One region of the Bacillus sp. MN7755 genome, then DNA from elsewhere that is predicted to be linked to it. Evidence: riboswitches for the same ligand, from Rfam matches in the RefSeq annotation. Region 1 holds a riboswitch; the other holds the start of a gene.

Region 1 (3,427 bases):
CGATATAGAGTGAAATTTCATGTGCAAGTAGATAGAAATCTACCTGTTATAAATGGTGATGATAAACAATTAAAACAAGTGTTATTAAAAATGGAATAGAATCAATGCCAGAAGGTGGAGATATTCATATTCGTGCATATCAAAAAACTGAAAGGCATTTGTGTATTTCTGTTGAAGATCAAGGTTTTGGTATAGAGAAGGTTGGAAAAGTTGTTTACACAACAAAGGAGAATGGTACGGGACGACTTGGATTGATGATCACATATAAAATTATTAAGGAACATCAAGGAAGTACTGCGATTCAAAGTAGCGTGGGAATAGGAACGAAAGTGGAGATTTTTTTACCGATAGTATAATGTGCTAGAAGAAAATATTTTTCAGAAAAGTGTTCTTGTTGTGTAAATATAAACATTTTATAAAATGTTTCAAGAAGGGTTTTTTTTATAAAATACTTCGTTTATAATGGAGGAAAATATCGACATGAGATTTGTTATTCATGTAACGGTTACGGTAGTAAGGGGTGCACGCGCATCCTTTTTTCTATGCAGATATGATGAAAGGGGTGGTATGATGGAATTAACATTAAATTCGACTGTATGCTTGCACACGATTCAATTTCGAAAAGAGCAAAAGAATTATATTGTAAAAGATACAATTACAGGAGAAAAATATGAAATGCCGCCACTTTGGATTGATGCATTGGCAATGATGCGTGACGGTTTTTTATTGGGGGAAATTGAGGAGAAATTGAAAGAAGAGTATCCGGCCGAAGAAATAAATATGTTAGCATTTACGAGGCAACTGTTAGAGCTAGAGCTTGTCGAGATGGTAGATGGGGAAGAAATAGCTTGTACAAAGAAGAAAGAGAAAGATTATTTAGCTTGGGTACGTCCTCGTGTCGAGCAATTCTTTCTTAATTTAAATAAAAAATATAGAAGCAAAGGTCAATGATGACCTTTGCTTTTTTGTGTAATTTGTTTAAAAAATAACAGCGAATGCTCTTGCAAAAGCACCGTCACTATCTTTAATTTTTAAAGGTGCAGCAGAGAAAAAGAAACGTTCCGTGTTAATGGCATTTAAGTTTGTTAAGTTTTCAATTAAATAAATATTATTCCCAAGTAGTATATGATGAATCGGTGATGTTTCTGTCGTTACCTCATCAGGAGAAATGAAATCTAAACCGACAGATTTTACTTTTAATTGAACTAGTTCTTCAGCTAATTCTTCAGAAAGATAAAAAGCTTCTTTCTCATACGCCTCTGTATTCCATTTAGTAGATAGATTGGAATGGAAAATAACAATATCGCCTTCTTGTATATCAACATCATGCAGTACTTCCTTATGTAACTTTCTCTCTTGAATATGAGTTACATCGATAAGAACGGCTTCGCCTACAAATTGATCAAGGGGTAATTGATCGATGGTCGTTGCGCCTGAAATGAAATGCGCAGGAGCATCACAATGCGTACCAACATGAACGACAGAATGAAAATCTGTAACTTGATAGCCGGTCTCTTCAACGCTTGTAATGGCTTCTAGATTGATTTTTGGTGTTCCAGGGAATTGAGACATATTGTTTTCAAATGTTTGTGATAGGTCAATTACTTTCACTTTAAATACCTCCAATATACGTTTTAAAATATAAAAAAAACATCCTTCATAATCAAGAAAGATGAGCTTTACATACTAATTGAGTCTTATCTTCCAAAATGCAATGCATTTTGCAGGAATTAGCACCTATTCAGTTTGTATAAACTGAGGTTGCTGGGCTTCAAAGGGCCGATCCCTCTGCCTCTCTTGATAAAGGTATATTCAATTTTAAATTCTGAATTTTCATGATAATAAAATTGTAATTCATTTCCTTTTTTTCTGCAATACAAAATAGGTATTCACCCAAATAAAGTTGCTCGCATATTGTAGCTTATGTAAATAGAATGCTGCGAAGGAGTGAGTGCAGTGACAGGAAATGTATTGAATTATTATGCTGGTGGAAATACAGCTAGAGGATTTCATAATTTATACGAAGAGAATTTAAAAGGGCTAAACAGGTTATTTATTTTAAAGGGTGGCCCTGGAACGGGGAAATCTTCTTTAATTAAGGCAATAGGTCGTGAATGGGTTGAAAAAGGGTATGATATTGAATTTTTACACTGTTCTTCTGATAACAAATCGGTTGACGGTGTAATTATCCCGAAGTTAAAAGTAGGAATTGTTGATGGAACATCACCGCATGTGATTGAGCCGAAAATGCCAGGAGTCGTCGAGGAATATATCAATTTAGGGGTTGCTTGGGACTCAGATAAATTAAGAAAGCAAAAGGTGGAAATTGAACGATTTGTTTCAGAAGCAAGCAAAGCTTTTCAAACAGCGTACGCTTGTTTTAACGAGGCATTAGTTATACATGATGAGTGGGAGAAAATATATATTAATAATATTGATTTTAATAAAGCAAATAAACTAACAGATCAGCTGATTCAAAAATTGTTTACAGATAAAGGCGGGAAACAATCTCTTGTGAAACATCGCTTTTTAGGAGCAGCTACACCGAAAGGAGCAGTTGATTTTGTTCCTAATTTAACAGAAAGATTACCACATCGTTATTTTATAAAAGGGCGCCCAGGCTCTGGGAAATCAACAATGCTCAAAAAATTAGCTAAAGCGGCAGAAGAAAAAGGATTTGAAGTTGAAGTATATCATTGTGGATTTGATCCAAATAGTCTTGATATGGTTATCGTAAGAGAATTAGGGTTTGCAATTTTTGATAGCACCGCACCACATGAATATTTTCCAAGCCGCGAAGGTGATGAGATTATAGATATGTATGCCCTGATTGTGACACCAGGGACAGATGAGAAGTATGCGGCAGAAATTCGAGACGTGTCGATTCAATATAAAGCAAAAATGAATGAGGCAATGTCTTTCTTAGCGAAAGCAAAATCGGTTCGTGATAAATTAGAACGAATTTATATTGCTGCTATGGATTTTTCAAAAGTAGACGCATATAAAGAGGAGATTCAAAAAGAGTTTGAACGAATTGCGGTTAGTGTAACAGAAAAGAACAAATAAAAAAATGAGGAATTTTGACAGGCTGTCGGGAATTTTCTGACAGCTATTTTAGTATGTAGTAAACTTAGTAGTATATTTGTCGAATTTCCAAGGAAATAATCAAAAAATGGAGAGGGTATGAAATGAGAGAGAAAATTAGGGCAGAGTTAGAAAGAATTGAAAAAGAGAATGATGTAAAAATTTTATTTGCGGTGGAATCCGGGAGCCGTGCTTGGGGATTTCCATCGAAAGATAGTGATTATGATGTTAGGTTCGTTTATATACACCCTGTAGAATGGTATTTATCAATTCAGGATAAACGTGATGTAATTGAATATCCGATTAGTGATGATTTAGATATAAGCGGATGGGATATTAAAAA
Region 2 (3,427 bases), on a different contig from region 1:
AGCAAGTTGAGAATGTTGCTTGCGGAGATGTAACACCGCGCTCTGTTCCTGCTAGTTTACTAGTATAACCACTTAAGAAATGATACATAGCTTGTTCTTTTGATAACTTACTGATTGGAGGCAATACGCCAGATGCATCAGCAGTTAAGAAAATGATTGTATTTGGGTGTCCAGCAACACTTGGCAGTACGATATTATCGATCGCATGCATAGGGTATGCAGCACGAGTATTTTCTGTTAAAGTAGTATCGTTATAGTCTGCGATACGCGTTTGGTTATTAATGATAACGTTTTCTAAAACAGATCCAAATTTGATTGCATCGAAAATTTGTGGTTCTTTCTCGTGAGAAAGGTTTACACATTTTGCGTAGCAACCGCCTTCAATATTGAATACACCGTTATCAGACCAACCATGCTCATCATCACCGATTAATTTGCGGTTTGGATCAGCAGATAATGTTGTTTTACCTGTTCCAGATAAACCGAAGAATAGTGCTACGTCACCTTCTTCACCTACGTTTGCAGAGCAATGCATAGAAAGAATATCTTGTTCAGGTAGTAAGAAGTTCATAATAGAGAAGATTGATTTTTTCATTTCTCCAGCGTATTCTGTACCACCAATTAGTACGATACGTTTTTCGAATGAAACCATAATGAATGCTTCAGAGTTTGTACCGTCAACAGCTGGATCAGCTTTGAAATTCGGCGCAGAAACAATTGTGAACTCTGATTCATGAGTTGTTAATTCTTCTTCAGTTGGACGAATGAATAATTGATGTACAAATAAATTGTGCCATGCATATTCGTTAATAACTTGAATTGGTAGGCGGTAATTGCGGTCAGCGCCTGCAAATCCATTGAAGACGAATAACTCTTCTTTTTCTTTTAAGTATTCTAAAACTTTAGTATATAATTTATTAAAATGTTCTTCAGAAATCGGTTGATTCACAGCTCCCCAAGCAATTTTGTCAGCAACCGATGCTTCTTTCACAATAAATTTATCTTTAGGAGAACGTCCTGTATATTTTCCTGTTGAAGCAGAAACGGCACCAGTCGAAGTTAATTTCCCTTCATTTCGCATTAATACTTTTTCCACTAATTGCGGAACACTTAGTTGAATCTGTGCATTGCTTCCGTTCAATAATTCGTGTAAACCAATTTGGACATTCACAGTACTCATATTTATATACCATCCTTTTCATTTAATGAAATATTTCTCGTAATCCCCAACAAGAGTATAACACAATTATATAAATAATGTATACTATTTATTTCTTTTTGTTTGTGTGAATACATTATTTCCTTATTAATATTTCATTTTAGGCGTATTGAGAAAAACTTTCAGGAAAATGTGAATATTAATTGACAAATGAATATCATTTCTTTAGTATAGGTTGGGACGGATACTCTCTTATCCCGAGCTGGCGGAGGGACAGGCCCGATGAAGCCCAGCAACCTCACTTGTAGTGGTAAATACAGGTGAATAGGTGCTAAAACCTGTGCGAGGCTACAGGTCTCGAACGATAAGAGCGAAGGGCAAAAAGCAGTATGCAAGTAGCAAATTAAACCTTTCCTCTATGTAAAGTAGGAAAGGTTTTTCTGTATGCTTGTGGGAGAATAAATGTATGTCGCAGTTTGTGGCAAATTAAGGATGAGTTCCGTACAATATATACAATTACTGTAGGGAGGTTTACCACATGACAAAAAAACGTCATCTGTTCACATCTGAGTCTGTAACTGAAGGACATCCAGATAAAATTTGTGACCAAATTTCTGATTCAATTTTAGATGCGATCTTATCAAAAGACGCAAATGCACGTGTAGCTTGTGAAACAACTGTAACAACTGGTTTAGTATTGGTAGCGGGGGAAATTACGACTTCTACTTACGTAGATATTCCAAAAATCGTTCGTGAAACAATTCAAGGCATTGGTTACACACGCGCAAAATACGGATTCGATGCAGAAACTTGTGCAGTTTTAACATCTATCGATGAGCAATCTGCTGACATCGCTATGGGTGTTGACCAAGCGCTAGAAGCACGCGAAGGTCAAATGACTGACGCTGAGATTGAGGCAATTGGTGCAGGAGACCAAGGTTTAATGTTTGGTTTCGCATGTAATGAGACACAAGAATTAATGCCACTTCCAATCTCGCTTGCTCACAAATTAGCTCGCCGTTTAACTGAAGTACGTAAAGATGATACATTATCATACTTACGTCCGGATGGAAAAACGCAAGTTACAGTTGAGTATGATGAAAATGGTAAACCTGTACGTGTAGATACAATTGTAATTTCTACACAGCATCATCCAGATGTTACATGGGAAGAAATCGATCGCGATTTAAAAGAGCATGTAATTAGGACTGTAGTTCCAGCAGAATTAATGGATGGAGAAACGAAATTCTTCATTAACCCAACTGGTCGCTTCGTAATTGGTGGACCACAAGGTGATGCTGGTTTAACAGGACGTAAAATCATCGTTGATACTTACGGTGGATACGCTCGCCACGGTGGTGGTGCATTCTCTGGTAAAGATGCAACAAAAGTTGACCGCTCTGCAGCATATGCAGCTCGTTATGTTGCGAAAAACATCGTAGCAGCTGGTCTTGCTGATAAAGCAGAAGTACAACTTGCATACGCAATCGGTGTAGCACAACCAGTATCAATTTCAGTTGATACATTCGGCACTGGTAAAGTATCTGAAGACGTACTAGTAGAACTAGTTCGTAACAACTTCGATCTTCGCCCAGCTGGTATTATTAAAATGCTAGACTTACGTCGCCCAATTTACAAACAAACAGCAGCTTACGGCCACTTCGGACGTACTGATGTAGATCTATCATGGGAACGTACAGACAAAGCTGCAGCTTTAAAAGAGCAAGCTGGTCTATAATATATGAAAAAAAGCTTTGCGCAGTGAGCGCAAAGCTTTTTTTATTTCGTTTTACTTATGATTTGGATGCATGATTTGCAATACACTTCTCCGTCTAGCTCAATATACTTTTTCATATTTGTTATGCCGCTTGCTGGAAATGGCATATGAATCCACGCTTTTTCATATGTTTTTATTTCTTTTTGGCATGATTTACAAACAGTTGGCTTTTTTTGAAACATGTGAAATTAACCTTTCATTTGACGTGCTTTTCCTGCGCAAAATGCACTGCTCAGTAAAAATAGCGTTGCGAATATAATGCTTACTAATGTAGAGTATGGGATTGCGCCTTTTAGAGAAAAACCGACAGTGATGGAAGCAACAAATAAGAGGATGAATGTTGTTGTTAATTTTTTATATAGTTCCATAATATGTAGACCTCCGATTTATTTGGTAGTGCAATTTTAAAAACTGAATTCTACTATGTAGAAAATATAAGAAAAGTTAAAGGTTAGCTAATGATGTGAAGTCTAGGGGGATAAGAAAGAATG

What was found. Region 1 has a riboswitch for S-adenosylmethionine ahead of ACYVEC_RS03870 (cyclase family protein). Riboswitches for the same ligand answer to the same signal wherever they lie in the genome.
Region 2: linked by a shared signal. The riboswitch ahead of metK (methionine adenosyltransferase) and the one ahead of ACYVEC_RS03870 (cyclase family protein) in region 1 are both predicted to bind S-adenosylmethionine.

The regions. Positions count from the first base shown of each region.
Region 1 is NZ_BTRL01000005.1:130,176-133,602, reverse strand. It holds partial or broken gene ACYVEC_RS03880 (ATP-binding protein) at 1-356, shown strand, start outside; gene ACYVEC_RS03875 (hypothetical protein) at 571-951, shown strand; gene ACYVEC_RS03870 (cyclase family protein) at 979-1,611, opposite strand; SAM riboswitch class I at 1,695-1,807, opposite strand; gene ACYVEC_RS03865 (PRK06851 family protein) at 1,957-3,066, shown strand; gene ACYVEC_RS03860 (nucleotidyltransferase domain-containing protein) at 3,189-3,427, shown strand, end outside.
Region 2 is NZ_BTRL01000017.1:321,699-325,125, reverse strand. It holds gene pckA (phosphoenolpyruvate carboxykinase (ATP)) at 1-1,180, opposite strand, end outside; SAM riboswitch class I at 1,409-1,530, shown strand; gene metK (methionine adenosyltransferase) at 1,698-2,897, shown strand; gene ACYVEC_RS20955 (hypothetical protein) at 2,939-3,118, opposite strand; gene ACYVEC_RS20950 (hypothetical protein) at 3,125-3,304, opposite strand.